DNA from 2 places in the Kitasatospora purpeofusca genome. Region 2 is predicted to be linked to the other one. Evidence: predicted binding sites of a transcription regulator. Region 2 holds the regulator's gene; the other holds the start of a gene.
What was found. The regulator HspR, encoded in region 2, represses chaperone genes until heat shock. The targets are predictions, from matches to a motif close to TTGAGNNNNNNNNNCTCAA.
Positions count from the first base shown of each region.

Region 1: a site for HspR is predicted at 5,987-6,005, ahead of lon (endopeptidase La). Genes of this name have one in related genera too.

Region 1 covers NZ_CP108561.1:6,030,733-6,045,879, reverse strand. Annotated here, with positions in the region: gene OG715_RS26575 (MarR family winged helix-turn-helix transcriptional regulator) at 1-303, opposite strand, end outside; gene OG715_RS26570 (ABC transporter permease) at 415-1,512, shown strand; gene OG715_RS26565 (ROK family transcriptional regulator) at 1,577-2,791, opposite strand; gene OG715_RS26560 (GtrA family protein) at 2,919-3,404, opposite strand; gene lon (endopeptidase La) at 3,493-5,964, opposite strand; gene OG715_RS26550 (rhomboid-like protein) at 6,174-6,989, opposite strand; gene OG715_RS26545 (response regulator transcription factor) at 7,540-8,277, shown strand; gene OG715_RS26540 (sensor histidine kinase) at 8,367-9,497, shown strand; gene OG715_RS26535 (multifunctional oxoglutarate decarboxylase/oxoglutarate dehydrogenase thiamine pyrophosphate-binding subunit/dihydrolipoyllysine-residue succinyltransferase subunit) at 9,825-13,595, shown strand; gene OG715_RS26530 (serine/threonine-protein kinase) at 13,934-15,147, shown strand, end outside.
Region 2 covers NZ_CP108561.1:5,119,531-5,134,677, forward strand. Annotated here, with positions in the region: gene OG715_RS22710 (TIR domain-containing protein) at 1-574, opposite strand, end outside; gene OG715_RS22715 (TrmB family transcriptional regulator) at 1,137-2,168, opposite strand; gene OG715_RS22720 (heat shock protein transcriptional repressor HspR) at 2,372-2,899, opposite strand; gene dnaJ (molecular chaperone DnaJ) at 2,907-4,058, opposite strand; gene grpE (nucleotide exchange factor GrpE) at 4,217-4,852, opposite strand; gene dnaK (molecular chaperone DnaK) at 4,849-6,696, opposite strand; gene OG715_RS22740 ((Fe-S)-binding protein) at 7,030-9,252, shown strand; partial or broken gene manB (mannose-1-phosphate guanylyltransferase) at 9,650-10,723, shown strand; gene OG715_RS22750 (YIP1 family protein) at 10,959-12,008, shown strand; gene OG715_RS22755 (alanyl-tRNA editing protein) at 12,159-13,073, shown strand; gene dcd (dCTP deaminase) at 13,141-13,716, opposite strand; gene OG715_RS22765 (hypothetical protein) at 13,799-14,020, opposite strand; tRNA gene OG715_RS22770 (tRNA-Gly) at 14,296-14,369, shown strand; gene OG715_RS22775 (serine hydrolase domain-containing protein) at 14,422-15,147, opposite strand, start outside.

The sequences.
Region 1 (15,147 bases), 910 kb from region 2:
CAGCGCCGAACGCCGGTCCAGCGGATCCGCCTCCCGGGCCAGCAGGCCCAGCTCCTCCAGCGCCCGGATCTGCCGGCTGATGGTCGCCTTGCCGACCGCGAAGTGCACGCCGACGTCGGTCACCCGCACCGGCCCGGCCTGCTCGACATGGCCCAGCAGGCTGTACGCCATGCCCTCCAGCTGCGGATGGACCCGCCGGGACAGCTCCGCCACCCGGGCCCGGCCGCGCCGGAACAGCACCCCGACCTCGCGCTCCACGGCCAGCAGGGGTTGCTCGTCGTGCTCCTCGTTCGGCACCTTCACCGCGCCAGTATCCCGCAGCCGGCCCGGGCCGCTGCGGCGCGGGAGAAACACAGAGGAAACTAGTTCATGCTATTAAGTATCCGGTTTCCCCCGATACACAAGGAGATGTGCATGACCTCCGCCCCCGGGCAACAGGCAGGCCAGGAACCGACGCAGGAACCCGCGCGGGCATCGGCGCCGGAGCCGCGGAAGGGCTTCGTCGCCGAGCTGAAGGGCGCGGTCACCCCGCGCGCCGCGATGCTGGTCATCGGCGTGCTGCTGCTCCAGCTCGGCTTCGTCACCTCGTACGTGGGTGCCCTGCACCACCCCGCCCCGCACGAGCTGTCGATCGCGGTGGTCGCCCCGCCGCAGGTCGCCCCGAAGTTCGTCCAGGGCCTGGAGTCGGTCCCGGACCAGGCCGTGAAGGCCGTCACCGCGCCGGACGCGGAGACCGCCACCGAGCAGATCAAGGACCAGAAGGTCTACGCCGCGCTGGTGGTGAACCCGGCCTCCACCGAGGACGTGCTGCTGGTCGCCAACGCGCGCGGCCCGTCGGCCGCCCGGGCCGCCGAGAGCATCGTCACCGGCCTGGAGAAGACCCAGGGCCGCACCGTGAAGGTCGAGGACGTGGTGCCGCTCGCCAAGGGCGACGCCAACGGCCTCTCCTCCTTCTACCTGGTGATCGGCTGGTGCGTCGGCGGCTACCTGGTCGCCTCCATCCTCGGCGTCAGTGCCGGGGCCAAGCCCGCCAACACCGACCGGGCACTGATCCGCCTCGGCACGCTGGCGGTCTACTCGGTCGCGGCCGGCATCGGCGGCGCGATCATCGTCCAGACGGTGCTGGACGCGCTGCCCGGGCCGTTCTGGTCGATGTCGGCCGTCGGCGCGCTGGTGGTCTTCGCGGTGGGCGCGTTCACCATGGCCCTGCAGTGCCTGTTCGACATCATCGGCATCGGCGTCGCGGTGCTGCTCTTCGTGGTGCTCGGCAACCCCAGCGCGGGCGGCGTCTTCCCGCCGCCGCTGATGCCGCCGTTCTGGCGGGCGATCGGGGCCTGGTTCCCGAACGGCGCGGGCACCGACGCGACCCGCTCCATCGCCTACTTCGACGGCACCGCGCTGACCCGGCCGCTGCTCGTCCTGCTGGCCTGGGCCCTGGCCGGGATCGCGGTGACCTTCGCCGCCGTGCTGCGCCGGCCCTCGCACCGCAGCCGCGAGCTGATCGAGGGCTGATCGAGGGCCGACCGCCCCGGTGCGCGCCGCCGCCGGGCTCCGGGCCGTCAGGCCCGTCAGGCCCTCAGGCCTCCAGCCGGCCCGGATCGGCGAGCACCGACCGCACCACACCCGCCGCGGCTCCCAGCAGGGGGCCGCGGCGGCCCAGCCGGGAGACCGTCAGCCGCTCGTCCGCCCAGGGCCGGACGGTCACCCGGGCGGCCAGCTCGGCCCGCATCGCGGGCAGCAGCCAGGGCGCCAGCTGCGCGTAGCCGCCGCCCAGCACCACCTCCGCCGGGTCCAGCAGGTTGACCGCGCCCGCCGAGGCGATCCCCAGCGCGGCCCCGGCCCCGGCGAGCGCCCGCCGCACCTCCTCGTCCCCGGCCTCGGCCCGCTCGGCGAGCAGCGCCACCCAGTCGCCCCGGATGCCCTCCAGCCCGGCCGCGCGCAGCACCGCAGCCTCCCCCGCGTACTGCTCCAGACACCCGTGCGCCCCGCAGGCGCAGCGCGGGCCGTCCGGTCGCACCGGGACGTGCCCCAGCTCGCCCGCGAAGCCGCGCGAGCCGCGCAGCAGGCGACCCTCGACCACGATCGCCGAGCCGATCCCGGCCTCGGCGGAGACGTGCAGGAAGTCGGCCGGTCCACCGCCGAGCCAGCGTTCGGCGAGCCCGCCGAGGTTGGCCTCGTTGTCGGCCCGCAGCGGCAGCTCGGCCAGCTCCCCGGCGCCGGCGGCGCGCAGCGCGAGCCGCAGCTCGGCGGCGAGCGGCACCTCCTCCCAGCCCAGGTTGGCGGCCCGCTGGAGCAGGGCTCCGTCGATCCCGACCAGTCCGGGCACGGCCAGGGCGAGCCCGGCCGGACGCGGTCCGGCCTCGGCGGCGGCCCGGCGGACCAGTTCGGCGAGGTCGGCCATGACGGCGGCGGGGCGCCGGCCCCGGTTGCGGATCTCCTGGCGCTGCCAGGAGCGGACCTCGCCGCGCAGGTCGACCACGCAGGCGCCCAAATGCTCCACCCCGATCTCGGCGCCGAGGCCGCCGGGGCCGTCCGGGTTGAGCCCGAGCGCGGTGCCGGGGCGGCCGACCTTGCCGCTGGGCGCGGCCGGTCCCTCCTCGACCACCAGTCCGGCCCCGATCAGCTCCTCGGCGAGCGAGGAGACCGCGGCCCTGGTCAGTCCGGTCCCGGCGGCCACCTCGGCGCGCGAGCGCGGGGCGCGGGCGATCGCGCCGAGCACCAGCGCCAGATTGGCCCGGCGCATCCCCTGCTGGCTCGCGGGCCCGGTCGGGGCGCCATCCGTCTCACGCATCATCCTCACCCGCTCCGGCCGAGGCTCCCTGCCCTGACGAACCGGGCGCTTCCGGTGCCCGGGAGCCCTTCCGAGCCTAGGCCGAACCGCCCCGGGCCGCCCCGGGGTGCTCCGGCCCGCCCCGGGCTCAGGTCTGCTCCACCCGGGTGAAGACCCAGCGCTGCATGGCCCAGAAGCGGAACAGCATCGCCACGAAGGTGCCCAGCACCATCCCGCTCAGGAAGTCGGCCAGCTCCTGGGTGAACGGGCTGACCCAGGGCTCGCGCAGGTTCAGCAGGTAGCGCGAGGCGATCAGCGGCAGGTCGTTCACCGCCACGGCGACGGCGCTCACCAGGACGAACAGCAGTGGTTCGCGCCGGCGCCAGCAGGAGCGGAAGGACCACCGCCGGTTGAGCAGGTAGGAGAGGACGGTGCCGACCACGGTCGCCACGGTGAGCGCCAGCACCGGCTTGCTCGGCATGACGGTGAACCGCAGTGCGTAGTTGATCAGCACCGTCAGCGCGAAGCAGCCGCTGCCGACCAGCAGGAACTTCACCAGCCGCCGGTGCCGGACCAGGGCCGGTCGCACCCGGCCCGGTACCCGGACCAGGACGCGCTGGGTGAGGGACGGCATCTTCGCAGTCTGGCACGGCGCACGGAGCCCGTCCCGTCCGGCGAACCGGGCTCCGTGCGGGGCCGCAGAAGTGACCGGACGGGCCGGGTCAGGCGACGGCGGCCAGCACCTCGGCCGGCTCCAGGGCCAGCCGCAGCACCTCCCGGACGTCGGCCACCGGGTGCACGGTGAGCCGCGCCAGCACCTCGGCCGGGACGTCGTCCAGGTCGGCCTCGTTCCGCCGGGGGATGATCACCGTGGTGACCCCGGCCCGGTCGGCGGCGAGCAGCTTCTGCTTCACCCCGCCGATCGGCAGCACCCGCCCGGTCAGCGACACCTCACCGGTCATCGCCACGTCGGCGCGCACCTTGCGCCCGGAGAGCAGCGAGGCCAGCGCGGTGGTCATGGTGATGCCGGCGCTCGGACCGTCCTTGGGGACGGCGCCGGCCGGGATGTGCAGGTGCACTCCCCGGTCCCGCAGCGAGGTGACCGGCAGCTCCAGCTCGGCCCCGCGCGAGCGCAGGTAGGAGAGCGCGATGTGCGCGGACTCCTTCATGACGTCGCCCAGCTGGCCGGTCAGGGTCAGCCCGGTGCCGCCGGTCTCGGCGTCGGCGAGCGAGGCCTCGATGAAGAGGACGTCGCCGCCGGCCCCGGTGACCGCAAGGCCGGTGGCCACCCCGGGCACCGCGGTGCGGCGCTCGGCGGGCTCCTGGGCCGCCTCCGGCACGTGGTGCGGCCGGCCGATCAGGGCCCGCAGCTGCTCCGCGCCGATCGCGGCGGGCAGCTCGCGCTCCCCCAGCTCGGTCTGCGCGGCGACCTTGCGCAGCACCCGGGCGATCGCCCGTTCGAGGTTCCGGACGCCGGCCTCGCGGGTGTACTCGCCCGCCAGCTTCCGCAGCGCCGGCTCGTCGACCGCGACCTCCTCGTCCTTGAGACCGGCCCGCTCCAGCTGGCGCGGGAGCAGGTGGTCGCGGGCGATGACGACCTTCTCGTCCTCGGTGTAGCCGTCCAGGCGGACCAGCTCCATCCGGTCGAGCAGCGGCTCGGGGATGGACTCCAGCACATTGGCGGTGGCGAGGAAGACCACGTCGGAGAGGTCCAGCTCGACCTCCAGGTAGTGGTCCCGGAAGGTGTGGTTCTGCGCCGGGTCGAGCACCTCCAGCAGGGCGGCGGCCGGGTCGCCCCGGTAGTCGGAGCCGACCTTGTCGATCTCGTCGAGCAGGACGACCGGGTTCATCGAACCGGCCTCCTTGAGCGCCCGGACCAGCCGGCCGGGCAGCGCGCCGACGTAGGTGCGCCGGTGGCCGCGGATCTCGGCCTCGTCCCGGACGCCGCCGAGCGAGACCCGGACGAAGGTGCGGCCCATGGCGCGGGCCACCGACTCGCCGAGCGAGGTCTTGCCGACGCCGGGCGGGCCGACCAGCGCGAGCACCGCGCCGCCCGCCCGTCGTCCGCCGCCCTTCGGGGGCGCGACCTCGCCCGGTCCGTCCTGCTCGCCCGGTCCGTCCGGCTGCGCCGCGAGCCCCTGCCCCGCGGCGGCCTGCTCGGCCCGGCGCTTGCGGACGGCCAGGTACTCGACGATGCGGTCCTTGACGTCGGCCAGGCCGGCGTGGTCGGCGTCGAGCACCGCGCGGGCGCCGGCGATGTCGTAGCTGTCCTCGGTCCGCTCGTTCCAGGGCAGCTCCAGCACGGTGTCCAGCCAGGTGCGGATCCAGGAGCCCTCGGGCGACTGGTCGCTGGCCCGCTCCAGCTTGTCGACCTCCTTGAGGGCGGCCTCGCGGACCTTCTCCGGGAGGTCGGCGGCCTCGACCCGGGTGCGGTAGTCGTCCTCCTCGTCGGCCGGGTCGCCGTTCAGCTCGGCCAGCTCCTTGCGGACGGCCTCCAGCTGGCGGCGGAGCAGGAACTCCTTCTGCTGCTTGGCGACGCCCTCCTCGACGTCCTTGCGGATGGTGTCGTTGACCTCCTCCTCGGCGAGGTGGTCGCGGAGCAGGCCGAGCGCGTACTCCAGTCGCGCGACCTGGTCGGCCTCCAGCAGCACCTTGAGCTTCTGCTCGGCGGTGGCGAAGGGCGCGTAGCCGATGTTGTCGGCGAGCTCGCCGACGCCCTCGATCGCGGCCACCCGGTCGACGATCTGCCAGGCGCCGCGGCGACGCAGCCACTGGGTGGAGAGCGACTTGTACTCCTTGACCAGCTCGGCGGCCCGGCCGGCCACCGGGGTGCCCACGGAGGACTCGCGGAACGGCGTGGTCTCCACCCAGAGCGCGGCGCCGGGCCCGGTGGTGCCGACGCCGATCCGCACCCGGCGCACCGCGCGGACCAGCGCCGCCGGGTCGCCGTCCGCCAGCCGGCCGACCTGCTCGACGGTGGCGAGGGTGCCGGCCGCCGCGTAGGAGCCGTCCACCCTCGGGACCAGCAGTACCTGGGGCTTCCCGGCACCGCCGGTGGCCGCGGCGCGCGCGGCCTCGACGGCGGCGCGGACCTCGGCGTCCTTCAGGTCCAGCGGGACGACCATGCCCGGCAGGACGACCTCGTCGTCGAGCGGCAGCACGGGCAGGGTGAGCGGTGTGGACGTCGATGCCATGATCTCTCCCCAGTCAGTGAACTTGAGCCGACCTGACTAAGGCTTGGCGGCCGCCGGATGTTCCCCGCCGTCTGTTCGCCGTGAGCGAACGGAACGGGGTCGACGCGGGTCGGCGCGGGGCCGTCAAAAAGGCCCGGCGGGCGGACCGGGAAGCGGTCCCGGCGGACGGACCCCGGCCACGCGGGCCCGGGGCCCCCACCCGCACAGCCTCAGGAGCGGCCCGGCCACGCGGGCCCGGGAGCGGCCCGGCGGACCGCGGACGCGGACGCGGAGGCCGGCCGGGACGACAGCTCGGCGGGCACCCCGAGCGGGGCACGGCGGGGGGCGCGGCGCGGCCGGTGGCCGTCCCAGCGGCGCAGCCACCGCCACAGCGCCACCCCGGCCAGCAGCGCCACCGGATGGCCGATCCCGGTGACGAGGTCCCGCTCGGCGGCGATCTGGTCCGCGATCAGCGCCACCGCCAGCGCGAGCACGGCCACGCGCCCCGCCGGCCGGAGCAGCCCGGCCAGCGCGCCGAGGCTGGCGAGCACGCCGTAGCTGACACCGATGTCGAGGTGGTCCATGGCGGCCGGCTCCATCCGCCCGGTCTCCACCGCGGCGACGACCACGCCCTGGGAGAGCAGGGTGGCGGCGACGTGCCCGGCCGCGAAGACCACGGCCGCCCGGCCGGGGCCGACCCGGCGCTCCAGCGGCGCGACGGTGAAGGCGAAGGCCCAGAGGTAGGGCATCCAGACCGGTCCGGCCACCCAGAAGCCGCTGAACAGCAGCGCGCGCAGCGGGTGCTGCAAAAGATTGTGCCCGTCCGAACTGGAGGCCTCCTGGAGCCGGAGCACGAGCTCCGGGTCGGCCAGCCCGGCGAAAGTGGTGGTGGCGCCGACCACGGCGAGATAGCCGAGGGCGAAGGGATTGCGGCGCAGGGTCGGCACCCGGGCCAGGATCCAGTCGACCGCGCCGCTCCGCAGACCGGCCCGGAGCATCCCGTACGGCGGCCCGCCGTACCCGGCGGGCGCCTGTCGCTCCGTCATGCCGCCTCCGCTCCAACGCCCGCAGCCGTCACCCGCGCGTACCCAACGTACCGGCGCGTACCGGAAATCCCACCCCTCACGAATTTGTCGTGGTCACGGTACGTCCGGGAGCTGGGAGTCCGCTGGGAGAACGCCGTGAGGATCCGGGGTCCGTACGGGCCCGCATTGGTCCAGACCTTCTACCCCTTTCGGGGCCGCTTTCCGCCCTGACCGGCGGCTTGGTGTCAACTCATGTGCATACGTACCGTTACAGAGTGAAAAAACGCCGGGTAAGGTATCGGCCCGTGCCCACTTCCCGGTGGGCCGGAAAGCCGGTCCGAGCGACCGGTCCGTGGGCCGGAAATGTCCGGTCCACCTGCCGGGAATCACCTGCGGTCCGTACGCTGCGAGGTGTACGGGAGACGGAGAGCGGCCCACGCCCTCGCCGCCACCCCCGCACGCGACGGGACGGCGGACCCGGCACAGTCCACGACGGAACAAGACTACGAAGCGGAGCCTTCGCCATCCCCACAGGTGGCCGGCCCGCAGCCCTGGGGGCGGTGGCGTGACCGTGACAGAAATTCAGCAGGACAACCAGAACACCGGCGGCACGGTGAGCAGCCAGCGCAGAGTGCTGGTGGTGGAGGACGAGCCCACGATCGCCGAGTCGATCGCGGCCCGGTTGGGCGCGGAGGGCTTCAAGGTGGCGGTGGCCCACGACGGCCCCGGCGCCGTCGACGGCTTCCACACCTGGCAGCCGGACCTCGTCGTCCTCGACATCATGCTGCCCGGCTTCGACGGACTGGAGGTGTGCCGCCGGATCCAGGCCCAGCGCCCGGTACCGGTCCTGATGCTCACCGCGCGGGACGACGAGACGGACCTGCTGGTCGGCCTCGGCGTCGGCGCCGACGACTACATGACCAAGCCCTTCTCCATGCGCGAACTGGCCGCCCGGGTCAACGTGCTGCTGCGCCGCGTCGAGCGCGCCCAGCAGGCCGCCCGGACGCCCGCGCTGGGCAGCCTGCGCTTCGGCGAGCTGGAGATCGACCACGTGCAGCGCCGGGTCCGGCTCGCCTCGGGCGACGTCCACCTGACGCCGACCGAGTTCGACCTGCTCGCCTGCCTGGCCGCCCAGCCGCGCGCCGTGCTCACCCGTGAGCAACTGCTGGCCGAGGTCTGGGACTGGACGGACGCGTCCGGCACCCGCACCGTCGACAGCCACGTCAAGGCGCTGCGCCGCAAGATCGGCGCCAGCTGGATCCGCACCGTGCACGGTGTCGGGTACGCGTTGGAGGCACCGCTCTCGTAGCGGCACCACCCTCGGACACCGGGCCGCCGGGGGGCCCGTTGTCCCGAACCGCCGTGCGGCGGACCCACGCGGGGGACCACAGGGGACCAATGACCTTTCCACAGCAACGCAACGGGGACATCGACGGCAGTCGGCCGCCCACCCTGGCCGCACGCGCCGCGAAACGGGTCTGGGCCGACATCCGGCCGCTCGACCCGGTCCGCTCCATCAAGGGCAAACTCGCCCTCCTGGTGATCGTCTCGGTCTTCCTGGCCACCGGCATGGTGGTCGTGGCGATCCGGTCCGAGACCCAGATCCGGATCATCATGATCTTCTCGATGATCGCCTCGCTGCTCTTCATGCAGTTCCTCGCGCACGGGCTGACCGCCCCGCTGCGCGACATGACCGCCGCCGCCCGCGCGATGGCCTCCGGCGACTACAGCCGCCGGGTCGAGGTGAACTCGCGCGACGAGATCGGCGAGCTCGCCACGACCTTCAACCAGATGGCGTCCGACCTGGAGGCCTCCGACCGGCACCGGCGCGAGCTGGTCGCCAACGTCTCGCACGAGCTGCGCACGCCGATCGCGGCGCTGCGGGCCGTGCTGGAGAACGTGGTCGACGGCGTCGTCCAGCCCAACCCGGCGACCCTGGGTGCCGCGCTGGAGCAGACCGAGCGGCTCGGCCGACTGGTCACCCACCTGCTCGACCTCTCCAAGATCGACGGCGGTGTGGTCGACCTGGACGCGCGCCCGTTCGAGGTGCGCGAGTTCCTGGACGGCGTGCTGCGCGGGGTCACCGTGGACGGCGCCACGGCCGGCGGGGCCTTCTCCCGCCGCGGCGACGTCCGGCTCGCCCTGGAGGTCAGCCCGGCCGGGCTGACCGGCGTCGCCGACACCGAGCGGCTCCACCAGGTGGTCGCCAACCTGGTCGACAACGCCTGCAAGCACTCCCCGCCCGGCGGCACCGTGACGGTGCGGGCCCGGCCCGACGAGGGACCGGGGGCGCTGCTGCTGGAGGTCGAGGACGAGGGTCCCGGCATCCCCGCGGCGGACCGGGCCAGGGTCTTCGAGCGGTTCGGCCGCAGCGGCACCGCGACCGCGGCCGGGCCCGGCGCCGACGGCGGGACCGGCCTGGGCCTGGCCATCGCCCGCTGGGCGGTGGACCTGCACGGCGGGCGGATCGAGGTCGCCGAGGCCGCACGCGGCTGCCGGATCGAGGTCCGGCTGCCCGGTCCGCGCTGACCGCGCTCCGCGTCGCGGGTCCGGCCCCGGACCCGCGACGCGGACGGACCGCCGGCACGGGACGGATGTCACAGATCCGACACAGTGCACAAAGAGGAACAACGCCCGCTTTTGTCCGTATTTGTCACGGCTTGGGCGGCGATCGGAAGCAGTCGGTTCCCCGCCGATGTGGCTTTCTAACGCACATTTCCAGCCAAACCGCAGGTCAGGACTGTGATCTGGGCGACGCCTGCCCCCCGGGGACTGCGCGATCACTGATCGGAGGCGTAGCCTTAATCCCCGCTGTCCAAACATCCCAAAAGGAAGCGGAAGAGGGCGGTTGCCGCCGTGTCGCCACAGTCCCCCGAACACCCCAACAGCTCGGCTAGCTCCACTGGCTTCGGCCCCAATGAGTGGCTCGTCGACGAGATCTACCAGCAGTACCTCCAGGACCCGAACTCGGTCGACCGAGCCTGGTGGGACTTTTTCGCCGACTACAAGCCCGGTACCGAGGTGACCCCAGTGACCCAGGCCGCGACCCAGGTCGGCGTGACGCCGACCCCCGCCGCCGCCCCCGCGCCCGCCGCCGCTCCGGCCGTCCAGGCCCCCGCCGCCCCGGCCGCCCCCGCGCCGGTGCAGCAGGCCCCGACGGCTCCCGCGGCCCCCGTGGCGCCCGCGCCGCTCGCCGCCGCCCCGGCCGCGCCCCCGGCGCCCAAGGCCGCCGCCCCGGCGCCCGCGCCGGCCGCCGCGACCGCCGGCCCCGAGCTGGTGCAGCTGCGCGGCCCGGCCAAGGCCGTCGCCACCAACATGGACGCGTCGCTGGAGGTGCCGACCGCCACCTCGGTCCGCGCCGTCCCGGCCAAGCTGCTGATCGACAACCGCATTGTCATCAACAACCACCTGCAGCGCGCCCGCGGTGGCAAGGTCTCCTTCACCCACCTGATCGGTTACGCCCTGGTCCAGGCCGTCAAGGCCTCCCCGGGCATGAACCACAGCTACAAGGTGGAGGACGGCAAGTCCTACCTGGTCAAGCCCGAGCACGTGAACCTCGGCCTGGCCATCGACCTGGTCAAGCCGAACGGCGACCGCCAGCTCGTCGTCGCGGCCATCAAGAAGGCCGAGACCCTCGACTTCTTCGGCTTCTGGCAGGCCTACGAGGACATCGTCCGCCGGGCCCGCGCCAACAAGCTGACCATGGACGACTTCACCGGCGTCACGGTCTCGCTGACCAACCCCGGCGGCATCGGCACCGTGCACTCCGTGCCGCGCCTGATGCAGAACCAGGGCACCATCGTCGGTGTCGGCGCCATGGAGTACCCGGCCGAGTTCCAGGGCTCCGCCCCGGAGACCCTGGCCCGCCTCGGCGTCTCCAAGATCATGACGCTGACCTCGACCTACGACCACCGCGTCATCCAGGGCGCGGCGTCCGGCGAGTTCCTGCGCACGATCCACCAGCTGCTGCTGGGGCAGAACGGCTTCTACGACGAGATCTTCGAGTCCCTCCGGATCCCGTACGAGCCGGTCCGCTGGGCCACCGACGTCGCCACCACGCACGACGACGAGGTCAACAAGACCGCCCGCGTCATCGAGCTGATCCACTCCTACCGGGTCCGCGGCCACCTCATGGCCGACACCGACCCGCTGGAGTACAAGCAGCGCAAGCACCCCGACCTGGACGTCACCACCCACGGCCTCACCCTGTGGGACCTGGAGCGCGAGTTCGCGGTCGGCGGCTTCGGCGGCCAGCGGATGATGAAGCTCCGCGACATCCTCGGCCTGCTGCGCAACACGTACTGCCGCACGGTCGGCATCGAGTACATGCACATCCAGGACCCGAAGCAGCGCAAGTGGCTGCAGGAGCGCCTGGAGAAGCCGTACACCAAGCCGGAGCGCGAGGAGCAGCTGCGCATACTGCGCCGGCTGAACTCGGCCGAGGCCTTCGAGACCTTCCTGCAGACCAAGTACGTCGGGCAGAAGCGTTTCTCGCTGGAGGGCGGCGAGTCCCTCATCCCGCTGCTGGACGCCACCATCGACTCGGCGGCCGAGCACCGCCTGGACGAGGCCGTCATCGGCATGGCCCACCGCGGCCGCCTCAACGTGCTGGCCAACATCGTCGGCAAGCCGTACGGCAAGATCTTCGGCGAGTTCGAGGGCAACCTCGACCCGAAGTCGATGCACGGCTCCGGCGACGTGAAGTACCACCTCGGCTCCGAGGGCACCTTCACCGGCCTGGACGGCGAGACCATCAAGGTCTCGCTGGCCGCGAACCCCTCCCACCTGGAGGCCGTGGACCCGGTCGTCGAGGGCATCGCCCGCGCCAAGCAGGACATCCTGGACCAGGGCGGCACGACCTTCCCGGTGCTGCCGATCCAGATCCACGGCGACGCGGCCTTCGCCGGCCAGGGCGTCGTCGCGGAGACCCTGAACATGTCGCAGCTGCGCGGCTACCGCACCGGCGGCACCGTGCACGTCGTGGTGAACAACCAGGTCGGCTTCACCGCCGCCCCGGCGTCCAGCCGCTCCTCGATGTACTGCACCGACGTGGCCCGCATGATCGAGGCCCCGATCTTCCATGTGAACGGCGACGACCCGGAGGCCGTGGTCCGCGTCGCGCGGCTCGCCTTCGAGTTCCGCCAGGAGTTCCACAAGGACGTCGTGATCGACCTCATCTGCTACCGCCGCCGCGGTCACAACGAGGCCGACAACCCGTCGTTCACCCAGCCGCTGATGTACGACCTGATCGACAAGAAGCGCTCGGTGCGCAAGCTGTACACCGAGGGCCTGATCGGTCGCGGCGACATCACCATGGAAGAGGCGGAGCAGGCGCTCCAGGACTTCCAGGGCCAGCTGGAGAAGGTGTTCGCCGAGGTCCGCGACGCCGCCCAGGCCCCGGCCGCCGCCATCAGCGGCAAGCCGGTCGCCGACTTCCCGGTCACCATCCGGACCGGCATCTCCGAGGAGATGGTCAAGCGGATCGCCGCCTCGCAGGTCAACCTGCCGGACTGGCTGACCGTCCACCCGCGACTGCTGCCGCAGCTGCAGCGCCGCGCCGGCTCGGTCGAGGACAACACCATCGACTGGGCGATGGGCGAGACCCTCGCCATCGGCTCGCTGCTCATGGAGGGCCACCCGGTCCGCCTGGCCGGCCAGGACAGCCGCCGCGGCACCTTCGGCCAGCGGCACGCCGTCCTGATCGACCGGGCCACCGGCGAGGACTACACCCCGCTGCAGTACCTCACCGAGGACCAGGCCCGCTACACCGTGTACGACAGCCTGCTGTCCGAGTACGCGGCGATGGGCTTCGAGTACGGCTACTCGCTGACCCGCCCGAACGCGCTGGTCATGTGGGAGGCGCAGTTCGGCGACTTCGTCAACGGCGCGCAGACCGTGGTGGACGAGTACATCGCCTCCGCCGAGCAGAAGTGGGGCCAGCACTCGGGCGTCACCCTGCTGCTGCCGCACGGCTACGAGGGCCAGGGCCCGGACCACTCGTCCGCCCGCCCGGAGCGCTTCCTCCAGCTGTGCGCGCAGAACAACATGACGGTCGCCATGCCGACGCTGCCGTCGAACTACTTCCACCTGCTGCGCTGGCAGGCGCACAACCCGCACCACAAGCCGCTCGTCGTCTTCACCCCGAAGTCGATGCTGCGTCTGAAGGCCGCGGCGAGTGCCACGGAGGAGTTCCTGTCCGGCTCGTTCCGCCCGGTCATCGGCGACACCACCGTCGACCCGGCGAACGTCCGCAAGGTCGTCATCACGGCCGGCAAGTTCTACTACGACGTGGAGGCGGCCCGCACCGAGCGCGGCGTCACCGACACCGCGATCGTCCGGGTCGAGCGGCTCTACCCGCTGCCGGTGGCCGAGCTCCAGGAGGAGCTGGCCAAGTACGGCAACGACGTCCAGTTCGTCTGGGCGCAGGAGGAGCCGGCCAACCAGGGTGCCTGGCCGTTCATCGCGATGAACCTGGTCGACCACCTGCAGGTCGTCATCGGCCGCAGCGCCGACGGCCCGCGGCTGCGCCGCGTCGCCCGCACGGCCTCCTCGGCCCCCGCGGTCGGTTCGGCCAAGCGTCACGGCGCCGAGCAGCAGGCGCTGCTGGAGGAGATCTTCACGATCTGACGCACCGGTTCCCACCGGTCGTCGCGCGCGAGCACGGCAACGGCCCCCCGTCTCCCCGGATCCCGGGGAGACGGGGGGCCGCCGTCGTTCCCTGGCGCGGGACGGACGCTGCCCCGGCGCTTCCCGGAGGCTGGGACGGCCCCGGGCGGGCCGTGGCCGGACGGTGGCCGCGCCGTGTGCGAAGGTCCCAGCTCTGCAACCAAAGCGGCACCGACCTGCGCGACCGGCTGACGGATCGATAGGTTGAGCCTCGCCGGACCGTCGGCCGGGGGCCCGTCGTCGCGCCCACCGGCGGAGCCCGGTGGACCTCACCGCTCTCCCAGGGGGATCAAAACCGCATGACCGCCGACACGCCACGGGACGCCGCCGCCGCACCCCTCCCGCCGGTCTTCCAGCCGCTGCTCCCCGACGACCCCAGGGAGGTGGGCGGCTACCGGCTGTTCGCCCGGCTCGGGGCCGGCGGCATGGGCCGCGTCTACCTCTCCTACACGCCCGGCGGTCGGCCGGTGGCGCTCAAGGTGGTCCGCCCGGAGTTCGCCGAGGACAGCGAGTTCCGCCGCCGGTTCGCCCAGGAGGTCTCCAACGCCCAGCGCATCCACGGCCTCTACACCGCCCAGGTGATCGACTCCGGCGGTCTGGACTCGGACGCGCCGTGGCTGGTCACCGCCTACGTCCCCGGGCCCTCGCTGCAGCAGGTGGTCCGCGAGAACGGCGCGCTGCCGGTGCGCACCGTGCTGCTGCTGATGGGCGGCATCGCCGAGGCGCTGCAGGCCATCCACAGCGTCGAGGTGGTCCACCGCGACCTCAAGCCGGCCAATGTGCTGGTGGCCGGCGACGGCCCGCGGGTGATCGACTTCGGTATCGCCCGGGCCGCCGACGCCACCGCCCTCACCGGCACCGGCTACCGGATCGGCTCGCCCGCCTTCATGTCCCCGGAGCAGGCCCAGGGCCGCCCGGTCACCCCGGCGACCGACGTGTTCGCGCTCGGCGCGCTGGCCGCGTACGTGGCCACCGGCAGCGCGCCGTTCGGCGACGGCCCGGACACCGCCGTGCTCTACCGGGTGGTGCACGAGCAGCCCGACCTGGACGCCGTGCCGGCCGATCTGCGCGAGCTGGTCCTGCGCTGCCTCGCGAAGTCCCCGGAGGACCGGCCCCGGCCGGCCGAGATCATCGAGCTCGCCCGCAACCACCCGAGCGTCGGCGGCCAGCTGCGCTTCGCCGACGACTGGCTGCCCCGGCAGGTCAACACCGAGATCACCCGCCGCTCGGACCTGCCGAAGACGCCGCCCACCCCGCTGCCCGCCGCGCCCCCGCTGCCCTCGGGTCCGCCGACCGGGTCGTCCCCGCTCACTCCGCCGCTGACTCCGCCACCGGTCCCGGCGTCGCCGGCCGGGGCCCCCGCCACCCACGCGGCCACCGCGCCGTCCTTCGGCCCGCCGCCGCCCGGCTTCGGCCCCGCCCGGCCCGACACCCCGCCGCCCGGCTTCGTCCCGCCGCCGCTGGGCGCGTACGGCGCCGCGCAGCCGACCGGCGAGGCCCCCACCGGCCCGCT
Region 2 (15,147 bases):
GCTGCTGCCGGGGGACGGTGAACTGCTCGCCGGGGGCGGTCCAGAAGCCCTCGCGCAGGGAGAGCGCCATGCCGGCCCAGTCGAGGGCGGTCTCCACGGTGTGGTGGAGCGCCTCCTGGGACCAGGTGTCGTCGAAGACCAGCGGCAGGACGGGGGCGACCTGCTCGATGGTGGCGATCAGCGGGTTGTGGGTGATGGCCTCGTCCACCAGCAGGACGATCGGCTTGCGCAGGGCGGACGCCCAGCCCAGCTCCAGGCTGACGCCGGCGGAGAGCGGCGCACCCACGTAGGCGAAGACCAGGTCCGCGGACTGCAGCGCGCGGAAGTCCGACGGCACCCGCGGCTCGGGAGCGCGCCCGGCGACGGTCCAGGCGTCACTGTGGTGGGCGCTGTAGACGGCGGCACCACTGCGGAGAAGGGTGGTGCGAAGGGTCGTCAGCCGCGTCCGGCTGGCGAGAGTCACCACGCTGTCCGCCGGCCCGGTCAACCGCATCAGCGGCGCGGCCAGGAAGACTCGTGCACGCCGACCCTCGTGGGCCTGGCTGTCATGGTGACGCAGGTAGGGCTCAGTCATGTCGACTCCGGGGAGTGGCTGATCGGGTTCACCAGGTCCGGCAGGGTTGGGTCAGGGGTTCCGATCGGCGTGGCTGCGGTCTCCGCTCGAGGGGCGGGGCCGAATGGTGAATTGAAGGTACATCGGCAAGTGTGGTGAGCTTGCCGGGACCATCGGGAGCGAACTGATCGTCCATCGTGCGGGGCGGCCGAGTCCACTGCTTCGAGGTGGCATCTGACTGCCTGGCATGGAGATGACGCACTTCTGCAGAGGGGGCATGTGGCGCGCGCGTTCGAGCTGGGGCATTATGTGGTCGATTGCTCAGCTGTTCCCATTGCTCGATACCTTGCGACTACTCAGGAAGGCGTGATCGCATGCTTCGCCTGCGCCGGCACGTTCGCATTGTGGCGGCTTCGATCGCTGCCGTTGTAGCAGTATTGACCGCGAGCAGCCAGATTGTCTCGGCAGCTTCCGGCCACCAGCCCGCTTCGCACAGCCCCGCGTCCTCGGAGCTGCGGACGCTGGCATTGACGGACAGCGACAGCAACTGGACCTGAGCCGGTCCGTCGGAGGGCTCGCCGGGTCAGTCGGTGACCTGGTCCAGCCCGTCCGGCCGGCTCTCGGGGTGACCGTGCTGAGGGGTCCGGGCCAGCACGTATCCGAGCTGGAACAGTGAATCGACCTTGTAGTCCTCCCGCATGTCCGCTATGTGGCGTGCGAGGGTGCGTTCGCTGATGCCGAGACTCCTGGCTATGACGCGGTGGCTGGTGCCCTTCAGCAGCAGATCGATGATCGTCTGCCGCAGGCGTGAGATGACTTCCTGAGGTACCGCTCGGGCGCCGTCGAATTCGAGTGCGCGGTTCCAGTTGCGCTCGAAGATGTCGGAGACCAGATAGCTGATGATCGCCCTGTCGTGAATGAACGCGGCCACATTCAGGTCGTCGGCGACAGGAATGATGGCGGTACGCCGGTCGACGACGATGAGTCGCGTATAGGGCTCGTCCAGCGTGCGGACCTCCCCGCCCCCGTCCGTGATCGCCAGGACGTAGTCCCTGGTGGCCGGGTGGTAGCGGGTGCTCGGGTGGTAGATCGTCCGGAACGAGGCGCCTCGCTGGAGGAGCGCCAGATCCCGGTCCCGACTGCTGGCGAGGGCCTCCGGGGGGCGGGGACCGCCCGGCTGCGCGGCCAGGAACTCCTCGGTACAGCTGGTGGTCAACTGGCCCAGCCGTTGATTGATCAGCACTTTTCCGCGCACGTACTCGATGCTGCCGCCGGTCTGCTTCGGCGTGTGGAAAGCCTCGGTCAGGTCCTTCAGGTCGATCGGCAGCGCCTCGGCCCGGGAGAGCAGGTCGAGGGCCCTGCGCTGCCAGGAGGCGATGAGCCCGGACGAAAGCTGCTGGGGGTCCACGGCGACGAGGACGTTCGGATCGTCCGTGTCCGGCACCACCAGGCCGATGTCGAGAAGCTCCTGAAGGTACTCGGCGTCGGCGGCCTCGCGGTTTTCGGGCATCAGGCGACCGTGGGTGTGCAGGATGTCGAGATACAGCTTGCGCGCATTATCCGAAAGGACGCCGAGACCGCCTGAGGTGAGTCCGGGATCGGCCGGGTCGCTCATCTGCGGCTCCCTGGTGTCGGATAGGGCTGTGTGAAGCCGGGGCGCCGACTTCTACGGGGATCTTGGACAGAGCCTTCGAGGGCCGGCATCGGTGTTTCTCGATCTGCTGTTGCCTGCACCGAGCACTCTCTCACCAAACGCCGCGCCGCCGGCACCCCCCGGCCAGGGGGAAACCGGCGGCGACGGCGCGGCGGCGCGGGAGGTCAGCGCTTGGGGCGCCAGACGACCAGGGCGCTGGAGTGCGGGGTGGGCGGCTGGTAGGGGACCAGGTCGCGGCGGTAGGAGGCGTGGATGGTGGCCTCGCGCTGCTGGAGCGCGGTGGCCGCGCCCTCCAGGGAGTCGGCCAGTTCGGCGATGCGGGACCGCAGCGCGGTGACCTGGTTCTCCAGCTCGATGATCCGCTTGATGCCGGCCAGGTTGATGCCCTCGTCCTGGGAGAGCCGCTGGACCTCGCGCAACTGCTGGATGTCGCGCGCGGAGTAGCGTCGGCCCCGGCCGGCGGTGCGGTCGGGGCAGACCAGTCCGAGCCGGTCGTACTGGCGGAGGGTCTGCGGGTGCAGACCGGAGAGCTCGGCGGCGACCGAGATCACGTAGACCGGGGTCTCCTCGGTGAGCACGTAGTGGGGCTGCGGGGCACTGCGGCGCGTGGTGCGACGGGCGCCGCCGCCGGGCAGGCCACCACCGGGCAGGCCGTCACCGAGGCCGGGTCCGATGGGTTCGTCGGGGATCATCTGGTCGTCACGCTCCCTTCGCCGCTCTGAACAGAGCGGCTCGTGGGTCGTCGGAGGCGGTCGCCTCGCGGTACTGCTCCAGTGCGGTCAGCGCGTCGCCGGTGACGGTCTGGGGCACCACGACCTCCACGGTGACCAGCAGGTCGCCGCGGGTGCCGTCCTTGCGGGTGGCGCCCTTGCCGCGGGCCCGCAGGGTCAGGCCGTTGGCACTGCCCGGGGGCAGCTTGAGCTTCACCGACGGGCCGTTCAGGGTCGGCACCTCGATGGTGCCGCCGAGGGCGGCCTCGGGGAAGGTGACCGGCACGGTCACGGTCAGGTTGTCGCCCTTGCGCCCGAAGACGGGGTGCGGGTCGACGTGCACGGAGACGTAGAGGTCGCCGGGCTGGCCGCCGCGCTCGCCCTGGGCGCCCTTGCCCTTGAGCCGGATCCGCTGGGCGTCCTGAACGCCGGCCGGGATCCGGACCTGCATGGTGCGGGCGGAGCTGGCCCGGCCGCTGCCGTGGCAGTCGGTGCACGGGTCGTCGACGATCATGCCGCGGCCGCGGCAGTCCCGGCAGGGCTCGGAGAGCGCGAACGCGCCCTGGCCCCGGCTCACGGTGCCGGAACCGACGCAGGTCGGGCAGACCCGCGGGGTGGTGCCGGACTTGGCGCCGGTGCCGTTGCAGAGACGGCAGGGGGCCTGGCTGGTCATCCGCAGCGGGACGGTCGCACCGTCGACGGCCTCCTCGAAGGAGAGCGTCACCTCGGTCTCGACGTCGGAGCCGCGCCGCGGCTGGGCCTGCCGGCCGCCCCGGTTGAAGAGGCCGCCGAAGACGTCGCCGATCCCGCCGCTGCCGCCGCCCTGGTTGCCGTTGAACAGGTCGCCGAAGTCGAAGCTGTAGCTGCCGGTGCCACCGGGGCCGCCGGACCGGAAGCCGCCGTTGGCGAAGAGGCTGCGGGCCTCGTCGTACTCCTTGCGGCGCTTCTCGTCGGAGAGGACGTCGTAGGCCTCGGAGATGTCCTTGAACCGCTCCTCGGCCTTGGCGTCGCCCTTGTTGGCGTCGGGGTGGAACTCGCGCGCCAGCTTGCGGTAGGTCTTCTTGATCTCTGTGGCGCTGGCGTCCTTCGGCACGCCGAGGACCTTGTAGTAGTCCTTCTCCACGTAGTCCTTGCCGCTCATGGCCGACGCCACCTCCCGAGGTCCATCGTCACAGTGCTGTCAACGGTCGGAACCCGGTCAGTGGTGCCGGGGACCCTCGACAGCGCGCTGCGGAGCCGTCCGCCGTACTGGCCGGCGTACGACTCCGCAGCGCAAAGGTTGTCAGCTGTCACCGGTGGTCAGCTGTCCGAGCCACCGTCGGCCTGGTCCTTCTTCTCCCCGCCCTTGGCGGTGTCGGCGTCCGGGCCGGGCGCGGTCTGGGTGCCCGGCTGGGGCTCCGCGACCGCGACCATCGCCGGGCGGATGATCCGCTCGCCGATCCGGTAGCCGGGCTGGAGGATCTGGACGCAGGTGTCCTCGGTGACCTCCGAGGAGTAGCTGTGCATCAGCGCCTCGTGCATGGTCGGGTCGAAGGGCTCGCCCTCCTTGCCGAACTGCTGCAGGCCCAGCTTGGCCACGACCGTCTCCAGCGACTCGGCGACGGACTTGAAGCCGCCCGTCACCTCGCCGTGGTCGCGGGCCCGGCCGATGTCGTCCAGGACCGGGATCAGCGACTCCAGGATGTTGGAGACGGCGATCTCGCGGACCGTCAGCCGGTCGCGCTCGACCCGCTTGCGGTAGTTCTGGTACTCGGCCTGGAGGCGCTGGAGATCGGCGGTGCGTTCGGCCAGCTGCTTGGCCGCGGCGTCCCCCGAAGGGGTGCCCGCCCCGGCGCCCTCGGCACCGGCGGAGGCGGCCTCCTCGGCGGCCTTGATCACGGCCTCCTCGGCGGCGGAGTCGTCGCCGGGCTCGGCACCCTGCGGCTTCTCCGTCATGCCGCACCACCCTTGGGCTTCTCGTCGTCCACGATCTCGGCGTCGACGACGTCGTCGTCCTTGGCACCGGCGTCACCGGCGTCGCCGGCCGCGCCCGCCGCACCGGCGGCGTCGGCGTTGGCGTAGAGCGCCTGGCCGAGCTTCTGGGCGGTGGTGGAGACCTTCTCCGAGGCGTCGCGGATCGCCGCGATGTCCTCGCCCTTCAGGGCCTCCTTGAGCTCGCCGATGGCGGTCTCGACCTCGGTCTTGACGTCGGCCGGGAGCTTGTCGGAGTTGTCGGCGATGAACTTCTCGGTGGAGTACACGAGCTGCTCGGCCTGGTTGCGGGTCTCCACGGCCTCGCGGCGCTTGTGGTCCTCGTCCGCGTACTGCTCGGCCTCGCGCATCATGCGCTCGATGTCGTCCTTCGGCAGCGCGGAGCCACCGGTGACGGTCATCTTCTGCTCCTTGCCGGTGCCGAGGTCCTTCGCGCCGACGTGCATGATGCCGTTGGCGTCGATGTCGAAGGTGACCTCGATCTGGGGCAGGCCGCGGGGGGCCGGCGGCAGGCCGGTCAGCTCGAACATGCCGAGCTTCTTGTTGTACGCCGCGATCTCGCGCTCGCCCTGGTAGACCTGGATCTGCACGGACGGCTGGTTGTCCTCGGCCGTGGTGAAGATCTCGGAGCGCTTGGTCGGGATCGTGGTGTTGCGCTCGATCAGCTTGGTCATGATGCCGCCCTTGGTCTCGATGCCGAGGGACAGCGGGGTGACGTCGAGCAGCAGGACGTCCTTGACCTCGCCCTTGAGGACACCGGCCTGGAGCGAGGCGCCGATGGCGACGACCTCGTCCGGGTTGACGCCCTTGTTGGCGTCCTGGCCGCCGGTCAGCTCGCGGACGAGCTCGGCGACGGCCGGCATGCGGGTCGAGCCGCCGACGAGGACGACGTGGTCGATCTCGGAGAGGGCGATGCCCGCGTCCTTGATGACGTTGTGGAACGGGACCTTGCAGCGCTCCAGGAGGTCCGAGGTGAGCTGCTGGAACTGGGCCCGGGTGAGCTTCTCGTCCAGGTGCAGCGGGCCCTCGGCGGAGGCCGTGATGTAGGGCAGGTTGATCGAGGTCTCGGAGGACGAGGACAGCTCGATCTTGGCCTTCTCGGAGGCCTCGCGCAGACGCTGCAGCGCCATCTTGTCCTTGGACAGGTCGACGCCGTGGCCGGCCTGGAAGACCTTGACCAGGTGGTCGACGACCTTCTGGTCCCAGTCGTCGCCGCCGAGGTGGTTGTCACCGTTGGTGGCCTTCACCTCGACGACCCCGTCGCCGATCTCCAGCAGCGAGACGTCGAAGGTGCCGCCGCCGAGGTCGAAGACCAGAATGGTCTGGTCGTCCTTGTCCAGGCCGTAGGCCAGGGCGGCCGCGGTCGGCTCGTTGACGATGCGCAGGACGTTGAGGCCCGCGATCTCACCGGCCTCCTTGGTCGCCTGGCGCTCGGAGTCGGAGAAGTACGCCGGGACGGTGATGACGGCGTCGGTGACCGTCTCGCCCAGGTAGGACTCGGCGTCGCGCTTCAGCTTCTGCAGGATGAAGGCGCTGATCTGCTGCGGGTTGAAGTCCTTGCCGTCCAGCCCGATCTTCCAGCTGGTGCCCATGTGGCGCTTGACCGAGCGAATGGTGCGGTCCACGTTGGTGACCGCCTGGCGCTTGGCCACCTCGCCGACGAGCACCTCGCCGTTCTTGGCGAAGGCGACGACGGACGGCGTGGTCCGCGCGCCCTCGGCGTTCGTGATGACGGTGGGCTCGCCACCCTCCAGAACGCTGACGACCGAGTTCGTCGTGCCGAGGTCGATGCCGACCGCGCGTGCCATCGTAAATACCTCCACGGAAGAGTTGAGCTTTACAGGCTCAAGGATGCATGACAGGCCGGGACGCGTCAACAGCTATGAGTCCGGAGCGCTCAACTTTGGTGAGCCAAGGATGGGTCGAGGATGGGTCGAGGGCGGCTGCGGCGGCCGCCGGGACACGGCCGGGGTGCCCCCGGGCGTGCGTTCACGTGACTGCCGCCATACCTTGAGCATCTTCAGGAGAAGTGGTGCCCGACGGTAATGTCCGGGCCGTCGGCCCAGGAAGTTACCGACGAGTACACTGCCCCGGAGACACTGCACACCCGCAACAAGCAAGCCGCAGGAGACGGAGAGCCGATGCAGCTAGCAGCGATCGTCATCTCGCTGGTCACGTTCGTGGTCGGCACCGCGCTCGCCGCTCGTGCGGCGCTGTACATCTACCGGGTGGTGCGGACCGGCCAGCCGGACGCCACCCGCTTCGGGCAGCCCGCCCAGCGGGCGAGGACCGTGGCGGTGGAGTTCGTCGGCCACACCCGGATGAACCGCTGGGGGATCGTCGGCGTCGCCCACTGGTTCGTCGCGGTCGGCTTCTTCACCCTGGGCCTGACCCTGCTCACCGCGTTCTTCCAGCTGTTCGACGCCGAGTTCGTGCTGCCGGTGCTCGGCGGCTGGCTGCCGTACGAGCTCTTCACCGAACTGGTCGGCACCTTCACCACGCTGGGCATCGCCGCCCTGATCGTGATCCGCCTGCTGAGCCTGCCCGGCCGGGCGGGCCGCAAGTCCCGCTTCGCCGGCTCGATCGCCTGGCAGGCCTTCTACGTCGAGTACACGATCCTCGGCATCGGCCTGTGCATCATGATCCTGCGCGGCCTGGAGGGCGCGCTGGAGGGCGTCGGCTCCTACGAGGCCAAGTACCTGATCTCCTACCCGCTGGTGGCGGCCTTCCGCGGCCTGTCCCACGGGACCCTGGAGAACCTGGTCTACATCTTCGCGATGCTGAAGATCTGCACCTCCTTCGCCTGGGCGATCACCATCGGCATCAACCCCTCGATGGGCGTCGCCTGGCACCGCTTCCTGGCCTTCTTCAACATCTACTTCAAGCGCGCGGAGGACGGCTCCACCGCGCTCGGCGAGCTGCGCCCGATGACCAGCGGCGGCGCGCCGATCGACTTCGAGGACCCGGCCGACGACGCCGTCTTCGGCGTCTCCCAGGTCGAGCACTTCTCCTGGAAGGGCATCCTCGACTTCTCCACCTGCACCGAGTGCGGCCGCTGCCAGTCGCAGTGCCCGGCCTGGAACACCGGCAAGCCGCTCTCGCCGAAGCTGCTGATCATGAGCCTGCGCGAGCACGCCTTCGCCAAGGCCCCCTACCTCCTGGCCGGCGGCGGCAAGGACGCGGAGGGCGAGGAGAAGGCCACCGCCGAGCAGCTGGCCGATGTCCCGGCGGCCGCCCTGGCCGAGGCCGAGCGCCCGCTGATCGGCACCGCCGAGGAGAACGGGGTCATCGACCCGGACGTGCTGTGGTCCTGCACCACCTGCGGCGCCTGCGTCGAGCAGTGCCCCGTCGACATCGAGCACATCGACCACATCGTCGACATGCGCCGCTACCAGGTCATGATCGAGTCCTCGTTCCCCACCGAGGCCGGCACCATGCTCAAGAACCTGGAGAACAAGGGCAACCCCTGGGGCATGGCCACCAAGGCCCGCCTCGACTGGGTCAAGGAGCTCAAGAAGGAGACCGGCATCGAGGTGCCGGTGATCGGCGAGGACATCGACCCCGCCGAGGTCGAGTACCTGTACTGGGTGGGCTGCGCCGGCGCCCTGGAGGACCGTGCGAAGAAGACCACCAAGGCCTTCGCCGAACTGCTGCACACCGCGGGCGTGCAGTTCGCGATCCTCGGCAAGGAGGAGTCCTGCACCGGTGACTCCGCCCGCCGCCTGGGCAACGAGTTCCTCTTCCAGATGCTCGGCGCGCAGAACGTCGAGACCCTGAACGCCGCGCTGGAGGACGCCCCGGTCAAGCGGATCGTGGCGACCTGCCCGCACTGCTTCAACACCATCGCCAACGAGTACCCGCAGCTGGGCGGCCACTTCGAGGTCATCCACCACACCCAGCTGCTGCAGCACCTCATCGACGAGGGCAAGCTCGTGCCGGTCAACCCGGTCGAGGGCCTGATCACGTACCACGACCCCTGCTACCTGGGCCGGCACAACAAGGTCTACAGCCCGCCGCGCGAGATCATGGACAAGGTCCCCGGTCTGCGCCAGCAGGAGATGCACCGCCACAAAGAGCGCGGCTTCTGCTGCGGCGCCGGCGGCGCGCGGATGTGGATGGAGGAGCGCATCGGCAAGCGGATCAACACCGAGCGCGTGGACGAGGCGCTGTCCCTCAACCCGGACATCGTCTCCACCGCCTGCCCGTTCTGCCTGGTCATGCTCTCCGACTCGGTGAACGGCAAGAAGAACGAGGGCGCGGCCAAGGAGCACCTGAAGGTCGTCGACGTCGCCCAGCTGCTGCTCGACTCGGTCAAGGCGGTTCCGCCGGCCGAGGCCGAGGAGCCGCAGACGGTCGACGCCTGAGCGGCGTTCCGCCCGACGGGGCCGTGAACCGGCCCGGTTGTTCGACAGTTCTGCAACAACCGCCCGGCCCGGGGGGTGCCACCGGCATCCGCCCGGGCCGGGCCCTTTCCGGCATCCGCACGGGGATCTTCCGGTGACCGCCACGGGCTTTTCCGGTGACCGCCACGGGCTTTTCCGGTGACCGCACCGGGTGCTCCCGGCCGCGGCCCGGTCCCGTCCCGGGCACCGGGGGCAGGACCACCGCGCGGCGCTCCTGTCAGAAGGAAATACAGTAGGCGCCGGACCGGCCGTGAGCCGGTCGATCCGTTCCGGCCCCCGGAACGGCGTTCACCACACCGACGGAGGTATCGGCCCGCCGGGCCGGGCCGCACAGAGCACAAGGGGAACAGCGCAGACCATGACCGAGGCGATCATGCTGGTCGGTGGTAAGGGCACGCGCCTGCGTCCGCTGACCACCCACACCCCCAAGCCCATGCTGCCGGTGGCAGGCGTTCCGTTCATCGCGCACCAGCTGGCGCGCGCGGCGGCGGCCGGGGTCACCCGCGTGGTGCTCGCCACCTCCTACCTGGCCGAGGTCTTCGAGGACCACTTCCAGGACGGCACCCCCTACGGCATCGAGCTGGTCTACCTGACCGAGCGCGAGCCGCTCGGCACCGGCGGCGCCATCCGCAACGCGGCCACCGGGCTCACCTGCGGCCCCGACGAGCCGGTCCTGGTCTTCAACGGCGACATCCTCTCCGGCGTCGACATCGCCGCCCTGCGCGACGGCCACGTGGCCGCCGGGGCCGACGTCACCCTGCACCTCACCCGGGTCGAGGACCCGCGCGCCTTCGGCCTCGTCCCGACCGACGAGCACGGCCGGGTGCTGGAGTTCCTGGAGAAGCCGGAGACGCCGGAGCAGATCGTCACCGACCAGATCAACGCCGGCTGCTACGTCTTCACCCGCTCCGTCATCGACCGCATCCCGACCGGCCGCGAGGTCTCCGTCGAGCGCGAGACCTTCCCCGAGCTGCTGGCCACCGGCGCGCTGCTGCGCGGCGTCGTCGACACCTCGTACTGGCTCGACCTCGGCACCCCGGCCGCCTTCGTCCGGGGCTCGGCCGACCTCGTGCTGGGCAAGGTCGACTCGCCCGCCGTCCCCGGCCCGACCGGTGACGCCCTGCTGCTGCCCGGCTCGACCGTCCGGCACGGCGCGGTGCTCAGCGGCGGCACCGTGGTCGCCGAGGGCGCGGTGGTCGAGGCCGGCGCGATCGTCGAGGGCAGCGTGATCCTGCCCGGTGCCGTCATCGGTGCCGACACCCTGGTCAAGGACTCGATCGTGGGCGCCTTCGCGACCGTCGGCGACCGCACCGCGCTGGACGGCGCGGTGATCGGTGACGGCGCGATCGTGGAGTCCGACAACGAGCTGCCGAACGGCATCCGGATCGCCTGCGGCACCCTGCTGCCGGTCGGCGCCGTCCGCACCTCGGCCGGTCCGGGCGGATGCCCGGCCGGTACCAGCGCCGCGGCCTCCGTGCACGGGCCGAAGGTGGCCGTGGGGCAGTAGCGCCCGGCTGTGACGCCACGGCAGTGGGCGTGATCCTGCGGCAGGGGCCGTGAGCCCGTGCCAGGGGCCGTGGTCCCGCGGCAGTAACAGGCTCGCTGCAAACCGGAACCGGTCCGGCGCCCGGCCACCGGGGCGCCCGCCGGACGGGTACCTTCGGAACGTGGCTGGCAATCGATACGACAGCGGTCAGGGCGCCGACCCCCGTGGCGGGTGGTCGGCGCCCCCGCAGCAGCAGGCGACGCCCGGGGGGCACGGGCCGACGGACGGGCCGGAGTACTTCACCGGTCCGCAGCAGGGCCCGACGGACCCGTACGGTCCCGGCCCCCGCTCCCCCTACGCCTCGCAGCAGGACCCGTACGGCGGGCAGCGGGACCCGTACGCGGGGCAGCAGCCCTACCCGGCGCAGCAGCCCTACCCGGGGCAGCCGGGGCAACCGGGTCAGCCCTACGGCGCGCCGCAGCGGGACCCTTACGCGGCCGACCAGCCCGGTCACACCCGGGCCTTCCCGGCCGGCGGCGACCCGTACGCGGGCGAGCCGTCCTCCTACGCCCCGGAGCAGCCGCCGTACCCCGACGGCTACGGGCAGCAGGGCCAGGCCCAGGGCTACGGCGACGACAACGTCGCCGTCTACCGGGCCGGCGGCCAGTCCGCGCCGCAGGCCACCGGGCCCAGGCCGAGCTGGCGCGAACTGCTGACCGGACTCTTCCGCACCCCCACCGCGATCTTCGACCGCACCCGCGACCACCAGGTCTGGCTGCCCGCCGTCACGGTCTCCCTGCTGTACGGCGCCCTCGCCGTGCTCGGCCTCGGCATGACCCGCGACGACGTGGTCAATTCGACCTTCACCGTGGCGCTCACCGCGCTGCTGGCGGCGGCGATCGGCTTCACCCTGGCCGGCGGCATGCTCGGCGCGGTCACCTACGCGCTGGCCCGGCAGTTCGGCGGCGACGGCCCGTGGCAGTCCACGGTCGGCCTGGCCGTGCTGATCGGCTGGGTCACGGACGCGCCCCGGCTGCTGCTGGCGCTGGTGCTGCCGGCCGACAACCTGCTGGTCCAGGTGGTCGGCTGGGCGACCTGGCTGCTCTGCGCGTTCCTGCTGACCAGCATGGTCCGCCGGGTGCACGACCTGCCCTGGGGCAAGGCGGCCGGTGCGGCGGCGCTGCAGCTGCTGGCGCTGCTGGTGCTGATCAAGCTGCCGACCCTCGGCTGACCCCGTCCCCCTCCCGGGCGCGCCCGCGGACCTCGGGGACAATGGAACACGGGCCTCGCCTCGCGGGGCCCGTTGCCGTTGTCCGGGCCGTCCCGCTCGGGCCGCGCTGTTCGTCCTGTCCAGTACACCCTCACCCGCACGGAGCCAGGCATGACCCTCCCCACCACGCACGTCAGCTTCCCGGCCGGGGCGGTGACCGGCGAGTCGACGGTGCTCGCGGTGCACCCGCTGGACGGCGGCCGGTACGCCGTGGTCACCGGGGCGACGCCGTTCCACCCGCTCGACCACACCTGGCCCGACCAGCCCGCCGACCTCGGCACGCTCACCGTGGACGGCGTCGAGCTGGCCGTCGTCGACTGCCTCACCGGCGCGGTCGGCCCGGACGGTGGATCCGACGGCGGTCCGGAGGGCGGCCCGGTGCTGGTGGGCGCCGACATCCCGGTCCGGCGCGGCGACGAGGAATGGTCCTGGCTGGTCCTGCACGTGCTCGCGGCCGACCCGGGCGACATCGTCGGCCGGACCGCCGCCCTCGCCGTCGACGCCGGCCGCCGCGGGGCGCTCAGCGCCTCCCACAGCGGCTGCCACCTGCTCGCCCTCGCCCTCAACGAGGCGCTCGCACCGCGTTGGCGCAAGGACCCGGGCCGTACCGACGCCTTCGGTCACCCGGACTTCGACAGCCTCGCCATGGCGAGCTCGGTGATGGACATCGAGGCCAGCACCGACACCTACCGGCTCGGCAAGTCGCTGCGCAAGAAGGGCTTCACCGCCGAGGCCACCGAGGAGTTCCCGGCCCTCGCCGACGCCCTCCCCGAGCTGACCGAGGCCGTCAACCGCCGGCTGGCCGGCTGGGTCGCCGCCGACGCCGCAGTGCGCATCGACGTCCCCGGCCCGGAGCTGACCGCCCGCCGCGAGTGGAACTGCGAGCTGCCCGAGGGCGCGGCGCGGATCTTCTGCGGCGGCACCCACCTGCACCACCTGGGCGAGCTGGCCGAGCTCCGCACCGAACTGCGGCTCTCCGAGGACGGCAGCGAGCTGGTCGCCGTCACCCGCCCGAAGCGGGCCTGACACGGCGGCGGGCGGCCACCCCGTCCAGGGTGGCCGCCCGCGCCGTTCGTTGTTACCGCTTCGCCGCTCAGACCTCGGAGCGGTGGAAGTTCAGGTAGGAACGGGACGGCGTCGGGCCGCGCTGCCCCTGGTAGCGCGACCCGTACCGCTCCGAGCCGTACGGGTGCTCCGACGGCGAGGAGAGCCGGAACAGGCAGAGCTGCCCGATCTTCATCCCCGGGTAGAGCTTGATCGGCAGGGTCGCGACGTTCGACAGCTCCAGCGTGACGTGCCCGCTGAAGCCGGGGTCGATGAAGCCCGCCGTGGAGTGCGTCAGCAGACCGAGCCGGCCCAGGCTGGACTTGCCCTCCAGCCGCGAGGCGACGTCGTCGGGCAGCGTGATGACCTCGTAGGTCGACGCCAGCACGAACTCGCCCGGGTGCAGGATGAAAGCGTCGTCGCCCTCCGGCTCGACCAGCCGGGTCAGGTCCGGCTGCTCCTCGGAGGGGTCGATGTGCGGGTAGCGGTGGTTCTCGAAGACCCTGAAGAAGCGGTCAAGTCGTACGTCGATGCTCGACGGCTGGACCATCGCGGGGTCGAACGGGTCGATCACCACGCGGCCCTTGTCGATCTCGGCCCGGATGTCCTTGTCAGAGAGCAGCACGCTTCGAGATTACGTGCACGACGCGGCCCCGGACGAATCGCCCGGGGCCGCAGCTGTCACATCTCTCCCACGACCGCCCTCGTCAGGCGAGGAACTCCGCGGCCTCCAGCCGCAGTGCCCGGGCCAGTTGCGGCTCGGACAGCTCCCGTACGTCGGCCAGCACCGAACTCCTCAGCCGCCCGCACTGCGGGCACCGGATCAGCCGACCCGGCCCCAGCCGGCCGGCGCCGAGATTCTGCATCGGGAACGTGGTGGTGCTGAACAGGTGCCCCTCGGCACAACGAACGACGGCGCGCTGCTCCATCGATCCCCTTCCCATCCTTACCCCGGTACTCACCCGTACTCGTTCGCCCCGAACGGCGGAGCCCCCGGGACCAGCGTCACATTAGGGGAAGTTCCGGACATTCCACACCAAGGCTCGCCGCCCGCACCACCCGCCGGGGCAGTCTCACGCGGCCCACACAGTACGCCCCCGCCCCCACCCCGCGCGGCTCCGCCACGACCTCCGGCCACCCGTGCAACGACCGTCACGGATGGGGTACAGTGAGGACAGATCGAGCGTCTCTGACGACTCGTCAGGCGGGCGTAGTTTAATGGTAGAACATGAGCTTCCCAAGCTTATAGCGCGAGTTCGATTCTCGTCGCCCGCTCCATAGGTAAGGCCGCAGGTCAATGACCTGCGGCTTTTGTGTTGTCCAGACCGTCTCAGCCGCCACCGCCACCGCCACCGCCGTCGCCGTCGCCGGGCGAGGCTCCGGTGACGGCCTGCGTCTCCCGCCCGATGATCTCCTGCAGCGGCTGGCCGTCGCAGTTGCCGAGTATCACGCCGACCCAGCCGGTGTAGGGGTAGATGTTCCAGTTGGCGCTGACACCGGGGTTGCCACCGCCGCGCCCGAACACCCACTGGCCGTTGACGATACGGGTCGGCATGTCGTAGGCCCCGAACGACGAGGCGCTGTGGGGGATCTTGGCGCCGGTGAGCGACTCGGCCCAGGGCCGGTGCAGCACCGTGCCGTCGCCCAGCGCGCGTGCGAACCGGACCAGGTCCGGCGCGGTGGCGAAGCCGCCGTCCCCGGGGGTGTCGACGAAGCTGCGGCCCGGGTTCTTGCCGAGCACGTCCGGGTACGGGCTGCCCTGGTCGAGATTGCGGACCGCGTCCACCTGGCTGCCGTAGGCCAGAGTCATGTACGGGTGCGCGATGTGCTCGTCGGTGAGCCACTGCGGCCTGGTGCAGAACGCCGAGCCGGTCATGCCGCAGCGCCCGAAGATGTTCTCCCGCACGTAGTCCCAGTACGTCTCGCCGCTCACGGCCTCCACGATCAAGGCGGGGATGCCGACATCGGCGCCGGAGTGGCTGGTGCGGGTGCCGGGGGCAGCCACCAGCTCGGACTGCCGGACCCACCACTCGTAGTACTCGTGCACCTCCTCCCG